Regions from separate parts of the Mesorhizobium sp. WSM1343 genome, predicted to be linked through region 2. Evidence: riboswitches for the same ligand, from Rfam matches in the RefSeq annotation. Region 2 holds a riboswitch; each other region holds the start of a gene.
The links. Region 2 has a riboswitch for thiamine pyrophosphate ahead of thiB (thiamine ABC transporter substrate binding subunit). Riboswitches for the same ligand answer to the same signal wherever they lie in the genome.
Positions count from the first base shown of each region.

Region 1: it holds a riboswitch for thiamine pyrophosphate, as region 2 does, so the genes downstream of both, thiC (phosphomethylpyrimidine synthase ThiC) here and thiB (thiamine ABC transporter substrate binding subunit) in region 2, are expected to answer to the same signal.
Region 3: it holds a riboswitch for thiamine pyrophosphate, as region 2 does, so the genes downstream of both, AC0NIL_RS15405 (YkoF family thiamine/hydroxymethylpyrimidine-binding protein) here and thiB (thiamine ABC transporter substrate binding subunit) in region 2, are expected to answer to the same signal.

Region 1 is NZ_CM148370.1:5,812,180-5,817,448, reverse strand. Features, by position in the region: gene AC0NIL_RS28335 (thiamine phosphate synthase) at 1-284, opposite strand, end outside; gene AC0NIL_RS28330 (thiazole synthase) at 281-1,054, opposite strand; gene thiS (sulfur carrier protein ThiS) at 1,056-1,253, opposite strand; gene thiO (glycine oxidase ThiO) at 1,222-2,223, opposite strand; gene thiC (phosphomethylpyrimidine synthase ThiC) at 2,220-4,055, opposite strand; TPP riboswitch at 4,159-4,275, opposite strand; gene AC0NIL_RS28310 (hypothetical protein) at 4,850-5,065, opposite strand.
Region 2 is NZ_CM148370.1:1,381,707-1,386,975, forward strand. Features, by position in the region: gene AC0NIL_RS06650 (ABC-F family ATP-binding cassette domain-containing protein) at 1-971, opposite strand, end outside; gene AC0NIL_RS06655 (thiamine diphosphokinase) at 973-1,632, opposite strand; TPP riboswitch at 1,720-1,834, shown strand; gene thiB (thiamine ABC transporter substrate binding subunit) at 1,878-2,876, shown strand; gene thiP (thiamine/thiamine pyrophosphate ABC transporter permease) at 2,885-4,510, shown strand; gene thiQ (thiamine ABC transporter ATP-binding protein) at 4,503-5,269, shown strand, end outside.
Region 3 is NZ_CM148370.1:3,165,042-3,170,310, reverse strand. Features, by position in the region: gene AC0NIL_RS15425 (methyltransferase family protein) at 1-46, opposite strand, end outside; gene AC0NIL_RS15420 (ABC transporter substrate-binding protein) at 309-1,331, opposite strand; gene AC0NIL_RS15415 (ABC transporter ATP-binding protein) at 1,324-2,091, opposite strand; gene AC0NIL_RS15410 (ABC transporter permease) at 2,088-2,849, opposite strand; gene AC0NIL_RS15405 (YkoF family thiamine/hydroxymethylpyrimidine-binding protein) at 2,942-3,550, opposite strand; TPP riboswitch at 3,541-3,654, opposite strand; gene AC0NIL_RS15400 (hypothetical protein) at 3,838-4,155, shown strand; gene msrA (peptide-methionine (S)-S-oxide reductase MsrA) at 4,225-4,743, opposite strand; gene AC0NIL_RS15390 (glycosyltransferase family 39 protein) at 4,826-5,269, opposite strand, start outside.

The DNA.
Region 1 (5,269 bases), 1.9 Mb from region 2:
TTGACGCCGGCTGCCCGTATCCTCGAGAGGTCGGCGGTTTGCAGATCCTCCTGGCCGAGATGCACGAAATCGCAGCCTTCCTCGATTGCCAGGCGCCAATGATCGTTGACGATGAGCTGGCATTTGTGTTGGGCACACAAGCCCTTCGACTTGCGGATCTCCGCGCGCAACCCGGTCTCATTCATGCTTTTGATGCGAAGCTGAACCAGCTTCACGCCGAGCGGCGCCAACCGTTCGATCCAGGCAGCGCTGTCGACGATCAGGTAGAAGGGATCGAGCTTCATGAAAAAACCGCTCTGCCGATGGTCGGCGTCGATGGCACCGCGACGTCGCGCGGTTCCAGCATCCCCGACAGGAAGGCCTCACGGCCGGCATCGATTGCCTTGCCGAATGCACGCGCCATGCCGACTGGATCGACTGCCTTGGCGACCGCCGTATTCAGGAGCACGGCGTCAAAGCCGATCTCCATGACGGTGGCCGCGTGCGACGGCCGTCCGAGCCCGGCATCCACGATCATGGGAACGTCGGGGAAATGTTTGCGCATCGAGCGCAGCGCCGTGAGGTTGATTGGCCCGAGGGCCGAGCCTATCGGCGCGCACCAAGGCATGAGGGTCTGGCAGCCCGCTTCCAGCAGCCGCTCGGCGACGACAAGGTCATCGGTGGTATAGGGAAATACCGCAAAGCCGTCGTCGCACAGGATGCGCGCAGCTTCGACCAGGCCGAACACATCAGGCTGCAGCGTGTCGTGGTTGCCGATCACTTCGAGCTTGATCCAGTTCGTGCCGAACACTTCGCGCGCCATTTTCGCGGTCGTGACCGCTTCCTTGACGGAGTGGCAGCCAGACGTGTTGGGGAGGATTCTTACGCCAAGAGAGCGGATCAACAACCAGAACTTTTCGCCGTCCCTGCCGCCGGCCATCTCACGCCGCAGGGACACCGTTACCACCGACGTGCCCGATGCCTGGACCGCATCGGCAAGGATGGCCGGCGATGGATATTGCGCGGTGCCGAGAAGCAGGCGGGAAGGAAGCGTCGTCCCGAGAAGGTCAAACACGCTAGCCTCCCTGCATCGGTGAGAGGATTTCGATCCGGTCGCCGTCGCTCAACTGGAACTGCGCCCGGTTGGCTTTGTGCACGAGGTCGCTGTTGATAGCCGTCGCCAGCCAATCGCCTTCATAGTCGAGCGCGGCAAGCAGTTCGGCCAGCGTGGAGGCGTGAATCTCACGCGCTTGGCCGTTGACGATCAGTTTCATTGGCGAGCTCCAAAGGTTTGTCGTGACTGAAGACGAGTTCGGCCGCCTGGCGCGCCATGGCGGGCGCGAGAAGAAAGCCATGGCGATAAAGTCCGTTGATCGCCACAGTGCTTTCGCGTGCTTCGACACGCGGCAGATTGTCGGAAAAGGCTGGGCGGACGCCGACACCGGTTTCAACGATCTCGGCCTCGCCAAAGGCCGGATGTAGGGAATAGGTCGCGCCCAAAAGCTCCATCATGGAACGCGCCGTGACCCGTCCAGTGGACTGGCTCTCGATCATCGTCGCGCCGGCCATGAAATGGTGGTCAGTGCGCGGTACCAGGTAGAGCGGAAAGCGCGGATGAAGCAGTCGGACCGGGCGCGACAGCGAGACATCGGGGGAGCGCAGGATCAGCATCTCGCCGCGAATGCCGCGCAGTCGGTCATCTACCGCGGACATTCCGGTGCAGTCGATCCGGCGATCGAAACCGGAGGCAAGCCGGGCGTCGGTGCCGAAGCGGAATTCGACGCCCATCACCGCCAGCCTGTCATGAAGTGCCGCCATCGCCTGGCGCGGGTCGAGATGGGCTTCGTCGGAGAAGAGCAATCCACGACGGAAGCGGCCGGCGAGGTCGGGCTCCATCAACCCGATTTCACTTTCATCGACCCACCGATGGCCCGACGTGCGGCGGGCGAACCGGTCGAGCTCGCCCGCATCGCGCGGCGCGGCCACGACCAGCGTTCCGGCCCGCGTCACCTGCCCGGGCGTTGCCGCATCCCACCAGTCTGCGGCATCGCGTCCGAGATCGAGCACCGGCTGCTCGGCGCTTTCGCGCTCGCACCATGGCGCCAGCATGCCGCCGGCGAACCATGATGCGTTGCCGCCAAGCCCAGGCCTTGTCTCGGCAACTGTCACCGCCGCGCCGCGTGTGGCGAGCTCGAAGGCGGCGGTGAGGCCGGCGACGCCGGCCCCTTTGACCAGCACCCTCATGGTCGCTCGTGCGCCTGTGGCATGAGCGGTGCGTCGGTCTCGTCCGCCGGCACATAGAGATCGCCGCCCTCGCGATACTTCGCCGCCATCGCCGCCATGCCCTCTTTATGTGCCTCGGCGCGGATGTCGTGGGAAATGCGCATGGAGCAGAATTTCGGCCCGCACATCGAGCAGAAATGCGCCACCTTGTGCGCCTCCTTGGGCAAGGTCTGGTCGTGGAAGGATCGCGCCGTTTCTGGATCGAGCGACAGGTTGAACTGGTCTTCCCAGCGGAACTCGAAGCGCGCGCGGGAAAGGGCATCATCCCTGACTTTCGCCGCTGGATGCCCCTTCGCGAGGTCGGCGGCATGCGCCGCGATCTTGTAGGTGATCACGCCGGTCTTGACGTCGTTGCGATCGGGAAGGCCGAGATGTTCCTTCGGCGTGACGTAGCAGAGCATGGCGGTGCCGTACCAGCCGATCATGGCAGCGCCGATGCCGGAGGTGATGTGATCGTAGCCCGGCGCTATGTCGGTTGTCAGCGGTCCCAGCGTGTAGAACGGCGCCTCGCCGCAGACGGCGAGCTGCTTGTCCATGTTCTGCTTGATTTTGTGCATCGGCACATGGCCGGGACCCTCGATCATCACTTGGCAGTCCTTGGCCCAGGCGATCTGCGTCAGATCGCCGAGCGTTTCGAGCTCGGCGAATTGCGCCGCGTCATTGGCATCGGCGATCGAGCCCGGACGGAGCCCGTCGCCGAGCGAAAAGGACACGTCATAGGCGCGGCAGATGTCGCAGATTTCCGCGAAATGCTCGTAGAGGAAGCTTTCCCGGTGATGGTGCAGGCACCATTTGGCCATGATCGAGCCGCCACGCGAGACGATGCCGGTGACCCGGTCAACGGTCAGTGGGATGTAGTGCAGCCGCACGCCGGCGTGAATGGTGAAATAGTCGACGCCTTGCTCGGCCTGCTCGATCAGCGTGTCGCGGTAGACTTCCCAGGTCAGGTCCTCGGCGATGCCGTTGACCTTTTCGAGCGCCTGATAGAGCGGCACCGTGCCGATCGGCACCGGCGCATTGCGAACGATCCACTCGCGGATGTTGTGGATGTTGCGGCCGGTCGACAGGTCCATCACCGTGTCGGCGCCCCAGCGGATCGCCCAGACCATCTTTTCCACTTCCTCCGCCATCGAGGAGGTGACCGCCGAATTGCCGATATTGGCGTTGATCTTCACCAGGAAATTGCGGCCGATGATCATCGGCTCGCTCTCGGGATGATTGATGTTGGCGGGAATGATCGCGCGCCCGCGCGCCACCTCGTCGCGCACGAATTCCGGTGTGACGAAATCGTGAATAGCCGCGCCGAAGCTTTCACCGTCGCGCTCAAGCTTGCCACGCCAGATGTCGCGGCCAAGGTTCTCGCGGACGGCGACGAACTCCATTTCGGGCGTGATGATGCCGGCGCGCGCATAGGCAAGCTGGGTCACCGCCTTGCCCTGCTTGGCCCTGAGCGGCCGGTTCCGAATTGGAAACTCCGGCGTCAGCCGCTCGCCCGCCGCAAATCCGTTGTCCTCCGGCCGGACGTGGCGGCCGTCATAGTCCTCGACATCGCCGCGTGCCGTAATCCATTCGTGGCGAAGTCGGGCAAGGCCATTTTCGATGCTGGTTTCGACAGTCGGGTCGGTATAGGGACCGGACGGATCGTAGACGGTGACAGGCGGTTCGCCCGCCGTCGGATGGAGGGAGATTTCTCGCATCGGCACCCTGATGTGGGGATGGATGGCACCGGGCTTGTGGATTTTCCGCGAGGCGGGCAGTGGTCCCGTCGAGACCGCAGGGGTGATGGCATTCATCGTGAGGCTCCTTTGCTCATGCATTGGAGACCCAGTTCTGTGCCGGAAGGATGAAAAGACGCTTCTGTTGACCTGCTGAAACAGGACCTCGGGCGTAAACTCCCGCAAAGCGCTTGCACCGTCCCTACGCCAGTATGAACTGGATCAGGTTCAACGGGTCACTGCGCCGCGAAAGCCAGCAGTATCTCAGCCCCTTGCCGGGACTCCCCTGGTCAATGCCCCAGGTTGAACGGGCCGGCTCCGATTTGTCAAGCGCATTCGGGTCCGGTCGAAAGCAGCTATCGCCTAGCTGGCGGCATTGCTCCGGATAGGACCATGGATTGAGCTCGGCTTAGCCCGTGGTTCGCCCCGGTCACCTTGACCTCAAAACGTACCGGTGCGGCGCCTATCCACCCCCACAGAGCCGACCGCCGGCAGCCGCTTGACCCAACTAAAGGAGACACCCGAAAAAGAGTCCTGCACCAAATGCGAGGAGGATCCCATACAAGGTGAGACGCCGTCTCATCCTCATCGTCGCGCGGTGGCTGCCGCCAACTGAGATACCGATTGCCGATCTTGGGGTTGGCAACCCTGGGGAAGGGGTCTTCGCGGCCCTTTTCGTCGCTCCCGGATATAACGGCCGTAAACGCCACAGTGTTGCCATCTCGCTCTCTATTGCGCTGCAATATGCTTCGAGGAATGCGAACGGACTAGGAGCATCTGCAGCCCTCGCATCGTTGGAATGCGAAGGCAACGGCATGACGGATATCTCGGCGACGCAGCTTGTCGTGTCCCTGTCCGCCGCCGATACATCGTCAAGAACAAGGCTGACCTATCTCGATGGATGGCGCGGCCTGTCGATCGCACTGGTGTTGATCGGCCACTTCTTCCCCGTTTCTGATATCAACCTCGGTGTCATGGGTGTCGAGTTCTTCTTCGTGCTGAGCGGCCGGCTCATGGCCGAAATTCTCTTTGTCGAGCGCATCTTCGACCGCAAGCCGGTTGGTCGGATAACTGCGTTTGACAATCAAGTCGCTTGTGGCGACCTGAACATTTATTGGGCGAAGGCCACAATCGCCGATCAGCCAACCTCGGGAAAAATTGTTCTCGGGGCAAAAGACAGCATCGCCCTAATTGTCACGCCCCGTTCCCCACTGGTTCTAAGTGCAGATATCCTGACAAGACGAACTTCGCTAGGAAAAAAGACCGGCGCCCTCGCTAGGAGGTTGCCCGAA
Region 2 (5,269 bases):
AGCGTGGTCTTGCCGGCGCCGTTCGGCCCGACCAGGCCAACGCGATCGCCACGCTGGATGCGGGTCGAAAACGCCTTGACCACGGTGAGATCGCCAAAGCTCTTTTCGATGTTTTTCGCCTCGATCACCAGCTTGCCGGACTCGGTGGCGTCGCTCGCCACCATGGTCGCCGACCCTTCGGCCCCGCGATGACCGCGAAAACGCTGGCGCATGGTCTGCAACTCGCCGAGCCGGCGCATGTTGCGCTTGCGCCGCGCCGTCACGCCGTAGCGCAGCCAATGCTCTTCGCGAACGATCTGGCGACCGAGCTTGTGCTGCTCGCGTTCTTCTTCCTCCAGAACCAGGTCGCGCCATTCCTCGAAATGGCCGAAGCCCTTGTCCAACCTGCGGGTCTGGCCGCGATCGAGCCAGACCGTGGCGCGCGACACGCGTTCGAGGAAGCGGCGGTCGTGCGAGATGACGATCAGCGCCGAGGAGGTGCGGATGAGTTCTTCTTCCAGCCATTCGATGACCGAGAGGTCGAGATGGTTGGTCGGCTCATCAAGCAGCAGGATATCGGGCTCCGGCGCCATGACGCGGGCAAGGGCGGCGCGCCTCGCCTCGCCGCCCGACAGGTCGTTCGGACGTTCCTCACCCGACAGGCCGAGATGCTCCATCAGATAGCTGGCGCGGTAGGGATCGTCGGCGGGGCCAAGCCCGGCCTCGACATAGGCGCGGACAGTGGCAAAACCTTCCATGTCGGGCATCTGCGGCAAATAGCGGACGGTCGCCGAAGGCTGGCGGAACACTTCGCCGTCCTGCGGCTCGATCAGGCCGGCGGCGATCTTCAGCAGGGTCGACTTGCCGGACCCGTTGCGGCCGACCAGCGCGATCTTGTCGCCGGCCGAAGCCGTCAAGGCGGCGCCATCGAGCAGCGGCGTGCCGCCGAAGGTCAGTTTTATCCCGTCGAGGTTGAGAAGGGGCGGGGCCATGTCAGCTTTCAGGTAAGGGATAGGGATGAGCGAGCAGCATCGCGCGGCCATGGCCGAGCGCGATTTCGAGGCGGCCCCCGGTCTTGTCGGACTTGACCTCGTTGGAAATGGTCAGCGACGAACCGAACGCCACCTTGACGTGAGCGAGCGGCCATTTGGCGCCGGTGACGGTCAGGCCGTCGAGCTCGGAAAAGCCGAGCACCGAAAACAGCGTGCCGTCGGCATAGTCGAAGCCGGCCGTTCCGCGCAGCAGGGGGATGCCTTCCTGAGCGCCGCTGGTCAAAAGCACGTCCGTTCCCGCCTCCGCCAGCCGCAGGGCGAGCGACAGATGCAGAAAAGCGTGGTCGGCGCGCTTGCCGCCAAAGGCGCCGGCCAGCACCAGGCGGGTCGCGCCGCGCTCCAGTGCCGCGGCGACGGCAAGTTCGCCATCGGTCTGGTCCTTTTCCGCCGGGAAGGTCCGGCGCGGCACGGAAGCGAGATCGTCCGGCAGGTTCGCCGGCACCGAATCGAAATCACCCACCCACAGCTCCGGCACGAGACCCAGCAACCGCGCATGACCGATGCCGGCGTCGGCGGCGATGACGCGGGAGCCTTTGACCTGACGGTCGAGCCGTGGCGTACGGATGAGATCGCCGCCAAGCAGGATGGTGAATGTGCTCATATCGTGTGGCCCTTACCAGCCCGGCACGGGAAACGGAAGGCGGCAAACTCCCGCTTGCATGGCGGATCGGCCCGGCCTATGTGTCGAAACGCTCTAACGGGGTGCCGGACGCGATCTTCGCGGACCGGCTGAGAGGCAGTCTCGCCAACCCGCTGAACCTGATCCGGTTTGTACCGGCGGAGGGATTAGACGTTTCGGACAGTCCGACGCCTCAATTCCTTTCAATTCGAACGAAGGAGGCGCCGATGCGCACGCTTTTATACGCTCTTGTTTCAGCAACGGTCGTGGCCTTGTCCGGGCCCGCCTTGGCCAAGGACAAGCTCACCGTCTACACCTATGAGAGTTTCACCGCCGACTGGGGGCCGGGTCCCGTGGTGAAGAAGGAGTTCGAGGCCGAATGCGGCTGCGACGTCGACTTCGTCTCGGTCGCCGATGGCGTCGCGCTGCTCAACCGCGTCAGATTGGAAGGCGCATCGACCAAGGCCGATATCGTGCTTGGCCTGGATACCAATCTCACCGCCGATGCCAAGGCGTCAGGCTTGTTCGCGCCGCATGGCGCGGTGACGGATGTCAATGTGCCGGGCGGCTGGAGCGACGACACGTTTGTCCCCTTCGACTACGGCTATTTCGCTGTCGTCTACGACACGCAGAAGATGAAGACGCCGCCGAAGAGCCTGAAGGAGCTGATCGAAGGCAGTGCCAACGACAAGATCGTCATCCAGGACCCGCGCACCTCGACGCCAGGCCTCGGCCTGCTTCTTTGGGTCAAGTCGGTCTATGGCGACAAGGCACCCGAGGCCTGGGCCAAGCTCAAGGCCAAGGTGCTGACCGTGACGCCGGGCTGGAGCGAGGCCTATGGGCTGTTCACCAAGGGCGAGGCGCCGATGGTGCTGTCCTACACGACGTCGCCAGCCTACCACATGGTCGCCGAGAACACGGAGCGCTACCAGGCGGCCTCCTTCGAGGAGGGCGAGTATCTGCAGATCGAGGTGGCGGGTATCACCACGACAGGAGCCAAGAATCCGCTGGCGGCCAAGTTCATGGCCTTCATGACCGGGCCGAAATTCCAGGATGCCATCCCCGAGACCAACTGGATGTTCCCGGCAGGCAAGACCGACAAGCCGCTCAATTCGGCCTTCGACAAACTGGTCAAGCCAACGAAGACCTTGCTGTTCAGCCCGCAAGAGGTCTCTGCCAACCGCAAGGCCTGGGTCGATGAATGGCTGGCGGCGATGAGCAAGTAGGCAGCGCGATGGCGCCGGCGCATTCCACGGATTCCCGCGTCAGTGCCGGCATTGTCGCGCTCGCTGCAATCGCGCTGCTGATCGGCGGCGCGTTTGCCGGCCTGCTTTTCGAGGGCGCCCATGATTTCTCGGGCGCCTGGGCAGCCTTCGATCCCTATCTGCTTCGCGTCATTCGCTTCACGCTCTGGCAAGCGGTCCTGTCGACGCTGCTTTCGGTCATCCCGGGGCTGTTTGTGGCGCGCGCTCTGTCGCGGCATCCACGTTTCTTCGGCCGCGCCTTCATCCTGCAGATCTTCGCCGTGCCGTTGGCGCTGCCGGCCATCGTTGCAGCGCTCGGCATCCTGGCGCTTTATGGCCGTGCCGGCTACTTCGCCGGCGTGCTTGCCGTTATCGGCGGCGGAAGCTGGCCGGGCATCTATGGCCTGTCCGGCATTCTCGTCGCCCATGTCTTCTTCAACCTGCCGCTGGCGACGCGGCTGTTCCTCGAGGCGCTGCAGACCATACCGGCCGACCAATGGCGGCTGGCGAGCCAACTCGGCATGGCGGCCCGGCCGGCGTTCCGGCTGATCGAATGGCCAACGCTGCGCGCCGCACTGCCCGGCGTCGCCGGGCTTGTGTTCATGCTCTGCATCACATCCTTCACGATCGTGCTGACGCTCGGCGGCGGGCCGGCCGCGACGACGCTTGAGGTCGGCATCTACCAGGCGCTGCGCTTCGATTTCGATCCCGCGCGGGCCGTTGCACTGACGCTGCTGCAGATCGCCTTGACCTTTATCGTGGTGCTGGCACTGACGCGGCTAGGCGCCAATGTGGCCGGCGACACCAATTTGCCGGTCGCGCCACGCCGCTATCTCTCGGTCAATCGGAGCGAGACCTGGTTGAACGCGCTACTCATCGTCCTGGCGCTGCTGTTCGTTGTCGGGCCGATGGCGGCAACCGTGATGGCCGGATTGAGTGCCGATCTCGCCCGCTTGGCCGGCGAGGCCACTGTCCGGCAGGCAACGCTGACCAGCGCGGCGCTCGCCTTCCTGTCGGCGCTGCTTTCGGTGATGCTGTCGCTGGCGCTGACCATGGCGCGGCGGGCGCTGGCGCTGACCCGCCGTGCCGGCGCAAAGACACTGCTCGAACACGCGACCGATACAGGCGCCGGTTTTGTCCTGGTCGTGCCGCCGATCGTCGTCGGCGCCGGCTGGTTCCTGTTGTTGCGCCATGTCGGCGATGTCTTCGCCATCGCTCCGGTCATGGTCGTCACCGTCAACGCGGTGATGGCGATGCCGTTTGCGCTCCGCGCCGTGCGTCCCGCCTATGATGCAGCGAGCGAGCGTCACGAACGGCTCTGTGCACAGTTCGGCATTGCGGGCTGGAACCGGCTGATGCTGGTCGACTGGCCGTCGCTGCGGCGACCGCTCGCCACGGCCTTCGCTTTCGCCATGGCGCTGTCGCTCGGCGATCTCGGTGTCATTGCCTTGTTCGGCAGTGATTCCGTGCAGACATTGCCCTACCTTCTTCTGGCTCGGATGGGCAGCTACCGCACCGAGGATGCCGCCGGCCTCGCACTGCTGCTCGGCCTCGTCTGTCTCGCGTTGATCGTGGCGGCGCACTGGCTGGGAAGGGAGGAGGTCCGTGATGCGTGAAAAGGCGGCCAACGGGCTCGCGAAGGGCGCGCCGGTGCGGCTGGACAAAGTGTCGTTCAGCTACGGCAGTTATGGCAGCTATGGCGAGGCGCCGCTTGTTTTCGATGTCGAGTTTGCCGCGGCGACGATCACCGCCATCATGGGGCCGAGCGGTTCGGGCAAGTCGACGCTGCTCAATCTGGTCGCCGGCTTCGAGACCCCACGGTCGGGCCGCGTGCTGATCGGCGGTGTCGATGTCAGCGCCGAGCCGGCCTCGGCGCGGCCAGTGTCGATGGTGTTCCAGGAGAACAATCTCTTCGCGCATCTTTCCGTCGAGCAGAATGTCGGGCTCGGCCGTTCGCCATCCCTGCGGCTGACCGAGGCGGACCGCGCCGCGGTCGCCGAGGCGCTTGCGCGCACCGGTCTTGCGGGCAAGGAGAAACGCCTGCCGCGCGAGCTCTCGGGGGGCGAACGCCAGCGCGTCGCACTGACCCGCGTGCTGGTGCGCGACCGACCGGTGTTGCTGCTCGACGAGCCCTTCGCTTCGCTCGGACCGGCTTTGCGCGACGAGATGCTGGACCTGGTTGCCGCCGTTCATGCCGAACGCGCCATGACAGTGCTGTTCGTCACGCACCAGCCGGAGGATGCACGCCGCATCGGCGAGCATATGGTGTTTGTCGACAATGGGTTGGTCGCTGCGACCGGCAAGGCTGATGATTTCTTTGCCGGGGCTGGTCCGGAGGCGTTCCGGCGCTATATCGGCGCGGGTGCCGGATATTC
Region 3 (5,269 bases), 1.8 Mb from region 2:
CGAAGGCCAGCGCGCAGATCCGAAAGAAACCTTCGCGCAAATCCACCAGGATCTCACGCTTTCGGGCTGCGGACAGAATCGTGCCGTCACTGACGTGCGAAAGCGCCTCGCTTTTTGATATCAGCAATGCAAACACCCCAATGATCCCTCAGGGCGACCTTTGCACGCAACCATTGCCGGGCAGTTAATCAACAAGATCAGATCGGTCTTAAACTGGCTGTCGGGGAGCCAGGGCGCCACTTCCAGACGACCTGCTCCACGCGGTCGCCCAGAAAGACTGGCGACCCATGTCATTTGGTTTTGCCAGACTAGCTCAGATAGTCGTTGCGGAAATAGCTCCCGAAATCCGGGCGTCGAGCAACCAGCTTGCCGTCGGAATCGCGCAAAATGCCGGAGGCGAAGAGATAGTCGCCAATCGCTTCCATCTTGGCCGGATCCATCGTCCCGATGGCCCCGCTTTGGCTGCGTAGATAATGGCCGTCGATCAATGCCTTCAGCGAGGCGTGGATCAGCGCCGGATTGGTCAAGGCATCCTTGTTTGCAGCGATCAGCAGGGTTGCCGCATCGTCGGGGTGGTCGACAGCGAACTGGTAGCCGCGTCGCGTCGCCTGAACGAAGTCGGCCGCAGGCTTAGGATTGGCCTGGAGATAGGCTTCGCTCGAAGAGATCAGCGTCGTGTGCTCGTCAGGCACGCCATAATCGGCATAGACGAAGCTGCGCTGCTTGACGCCCCTGAGTTCGGCTTCGACACCCTCCCAGGTCGAGACTTCGAGCGTGAAATCGACCGACCCATTGGCCAGCGCCTCATAGGCTGAGGTGCCGAGCGTCACCGTCTCGAAATTGCCCTTGCCGCCGTCGTGGCGGATGATGGTCGATATCAGCGCGTTTTCCCAGGCACTGCCGAAGCCGCCATAGATCAAGCCGTCGAGGCTTCTTGGGCTTTTGATCTCGTTGCGCGCCGCATTGAAGACCACGCGGCCTGTTTCGGACTGCACCACCGCATAGACGCCCTTCAGATCCGCCCCGGCGGTTCTCTGGGTGAACAGGCTGATGGTGCCGTTGATGCCGAAATCGGCGACGCGGTTTGCGACCAGCGTGCCAGCACCGGTATCGCTGTAGGGCAGGATGTCGACCTCGAGTCCGGCCTCGCGATAAAACCCTTTGTCGCGGGCGACGAACAGTCCGATGTGGTTGGTGTTGACCGTCCAGTCGAGGGCGACGGTGACCTTTTGTGCCGCCGATTGTGCTCGAGCCCGACGCGTTCCGGCAATCAAGGGAAGGCCGGTGGCAAGGGTCAGCAACAAGGCCTGCCGGCGCGTCAAGTCAGTCATGATCGTGTCCTTTGGATGGATTGGGGTTGAGGATGATGTCGAGGATTTCGGCCTCGAGCGCGCTTGCCTGGCGCGCGGCATCGCCGCCAAGGCTGCGCGGGCGCGGCAACGGCACCCTGATTTCACGCACGATGCGGGCCGGGCGCGCCGACAGCACATAGATGCGGTCGGACAGGAACACGGCTTCGCGCACGTCATGGGTGATCAAGAGCGCCGTCCAGCGATGATGCCGCCACATCTGTTCGAGCCAGCGCTGCATGGCGGTGCGGGTCAGCGCATCGAGCGCGCCGAACGGCTCGTCGAGCAGGAGCATGTCGCGCTCCTGCACCACGGTGCGCAGCAAGGCCGCGCGCTGGCGCATGCCGCCGGACAGCTGCGCGGGAAAATGCCGCTCGAAGCCGGCAAGCCCGAATTCGGCAAACAACGGCGCAACGCGCGCCCGCGCCGCCTGTCTCCTCATACCTTGCACTTCGAGCCCGAGCGTCGTGTTGTCGAGGATGCGCCGCCATGGCATCAGCGCGTCGCGCTGCGGCATGAAGGCGAAGTGCCTGCCGTGGTCGTCGAGCCGCGCGCCGTCGAACAACATCTCGCCCTCGCCATGCTCGGCGCCGGTCAGAAGCTGGAACAGCGTCGACTTGCCGGCACCCGAGGGTCCAAGGATCGAGACGAATTCACCAGCGCCGACGCTGAGCGAAATATCGGCCAGCACGTCGAGCCCACCGAACGCCTTGTGCACATGCCGCAGTTCGAGCCGGCTCATCGCCAGGCCCCCTTCCCGGCAGTTTCCCTGTCGGCTCGCTCCCAGGGCATGGCAAGGCGCTGCAGCAACACGGTCAACCCGAACAGGACAAGGGTCAGCGCCGCGCTGACACCGACGGCGGCAAGAACCAGATCAGGACGGAAATTGTTTTTGGCGTTGAGCATGTAGATGCCCAGACCCTTCGCGGCACCGGCATACTCGGCGAAGATGGCGCCGACCACCGCATAGGTGATGGAGATCCTCAACCCGGCAAAGAAGTAAGGCAGCGCCGAAGGCAGCCGCGCCAGCAGGAAGATGCGCCAGCGCCCTGCCCCCATGGCGCGCAGCATTTGCCCGATCTCGGCCTCGGTCGCCTCATAGCCTTCGACCAATGCGACCAGCATCGGAAAGAAGGTGACCAGCGCCACCAGCATGATCTTGGGCGCCAGCCCGAAGCCGAACCACAGCACCACCAGCGGCGCGACCGCCACCAGCGGCAAGGTCTGGCTGACGATGAAGACGGGAAACAACGCACGCCGCAGCGGCTGGAAGAAGTCGACCAGCATCGACAGCACGAAGGCGGCGCTGAGCGAACAGGCAAAGCCAAGCAGCGTGGCACGGATGGTCGGAACGGCATTGTCGACCAGCGCCTCGCGATTGAGCATCGCTTGCTCGAAGACGCGTGACGGCGCCGGCAGTATCGTGGCCCTGATGCCGGAATAGGTGGCATAAAGCTCCCACGCCAGCAGGAGCAAACCGGCCGAGATCATGGCCGGCATTGCCTTGACGAGAAAGCTCGCGATCGGGCGCGAAGCGACTGATGATGAGACCACGGGAGATAACCTTTGACGGCCGCGAGAGCGGCGCGGCTTCAGACGGCCGACGGGCTGTTGGCCGAGACCGTGACGTCGAGGGTTACGTGGCCAGCGCCTGGTCCGAAACGGCAGAAAGCCTCGTCCAGCGCCGAAAAGATCGCACCGGCATCACCGCGCAGTTTCGTGCAGAAATGTTTGGAGCGCTCATAGACGCCGGACTGCTTGAGAAAGTCTATGCAGCCGTAGATCTCGTCCATGTGGTCGTCTGTGCCCATCACATAGAGCGAGAACTGCGCCGCCGCAGGCTGGCCGGTGGCAGCAGCATTGCGCACCGCCGCGATGGCCGCGTCCTTGCGCGGGCCGAGTGGACCGACGGGCCCGCCAAACGCATCGGAGCGGCAGATCGGATCGTCCGGCTCGCCAGGGCAGCCGCGCGAGATGGTGGCCGACAACACGCAATGTTTGCCGCTGCGTGCCGCCGCCACGAAGAGGTCGCGCATGGCAGGAAACAGCACTTCGGGCGGCCCGACCAGCAAGGTCGAGATGTCGTCGGTCTCGATCCTGAGTTTGTCGCGCCAGGGATCGAGCGCACCGAGCGCGCCAAGGATGACACCGACGAAATCGTCGGTCATGGGATATAGGGAAATCTGTGCGCCTGAAAACATCGCCCGCCTCGCTCCGCTGGTATTACCCAGATCAGCTTCTAGGGTCTGTGGGCTTGCCGCCCCCGTCTCAGCCCCGACCGTACGGAGCACCCCTGTGGATGTGCGCCTTAAAGCATCATTCGAGTTGAAGGAAAAGCCGTTTTTTTATCGCACTGCGCCAAAAGCATTGCGCCAGGGCGGGAGCAGTTGGCTCTGCCGGCGCGAGAATTTATCGGGAACCTTCACCAGGCCGCGAGGTTGTCCCACCAGTCGCTACGCGACGAGTTCACAGACAATGGAGACAAACCATGTTCATGAAAATCCTCGCAGCTTCGGCGCTCACCATTGGCCTGGCGACATCGGCCATGGCGCAGAGCAATGGCACAAGCGGCACCGACGGATCCGGCGGCAGCGGCAAGTCGGTCACCGTCGACCCAAATACGCCGGCTTCGCCGAACACGGTAGACCCCGGCACGACCAACAGTACGACGGTAGCACCGGGCACCACGAATTCAAACGCGGATGAAAATTGCCCTGCCCATCCGCAGGGCGCACAGCCCGATGCCAGTGGAACGTCGCCGGGCACCACCGCGCCGACAGTTAATGACAACCATTGCGGCAAGTAGGAATTGCAATGAAAAGAAGCCGCGGAGCGAGCGCTCCGCGGCTTCTCAAATCCTGTCGTATCAGTGTATCTACGGCACCGCTTTTTCCCGAACCGGCAGCTTCCACCCCGGCCTGACGAAGTGGCAGGTGTATCCGTTGGGATATTTCTCCAGATAGTCCTGATGCTCGGGCTCGGCTTCCCAGAAGGGGCCAACGGGTGCGACTTCGGTGACGACCTTGCCCGGCCACAGGCCCGAGGCATCGACATCGGCGATCGTGTCCTCGGCGATGCGCTTCTGTTCGTCGCTGGTGTAATAGATCGCCGAGCGATAACTCGTCCCGACATCGTTGCCCTGGCGGTTGCGGGTCGTCGGATCGTGGATCTGGAAAAAGCGTTCCAGCAGCGTGCGATAGCTTATGATGGCCGGATCGAAATTGATCTCGATGGCTTCGGCATGGCTGCCGTGGTTGCGGTAGGTGGCGTTGGGCACGTCGCCGCCGCTGTAGCCAACACGGGTGGAAATGACGCCGGGATAGCGCCGTATCAAATCCTGCATACCCCAGAAGCAGCCACCGGCAAGGACTGCGCGTTCGGTCGAAGTCGCCATATCACGTCTCCTCAAAGGCAAGTTTGTCTGGACATAGATGGGCATTGTCACCTGCTTCGTCCAGCGGACCGGCGGATCTGCTTCAGTTGCTCGGTCGGGCGAGGCCGTCGATAGCACCCGGCAACTGCCGCGCGCCAGGCGGAATGGCTGCGAAGCTGATCGCCACCGGCGGCGCCTTGAGCGACCAGTCGAAAAGAACGGTTTTGACCGGGATGTCGCCCACCCACGCCTGCAGATAAGATGGCACATCGCGCCCGGGCCAGACCAGCAATATGCCATGCTCGCGCAGCCGCTCCTTGGTGATCCAGGGGGCGTACTGCATGTTCAGTTCGGTGAAGATCGACGGCTTGTCATAGGCATTGAGGCCCGCCAGCGGCGCAATAAGGGCATGGCCGCCGACGATGTCGAGCCGATCGGGCGTCGCAGCGTGCCAGACAGCCTCTGCCTCATCCGAGATCTTTTGCGCCGGCCAGCAGACGGCGTCCATGCGCCCACGCAGATTGCATTTCGTCCAGCGGATGCCCGC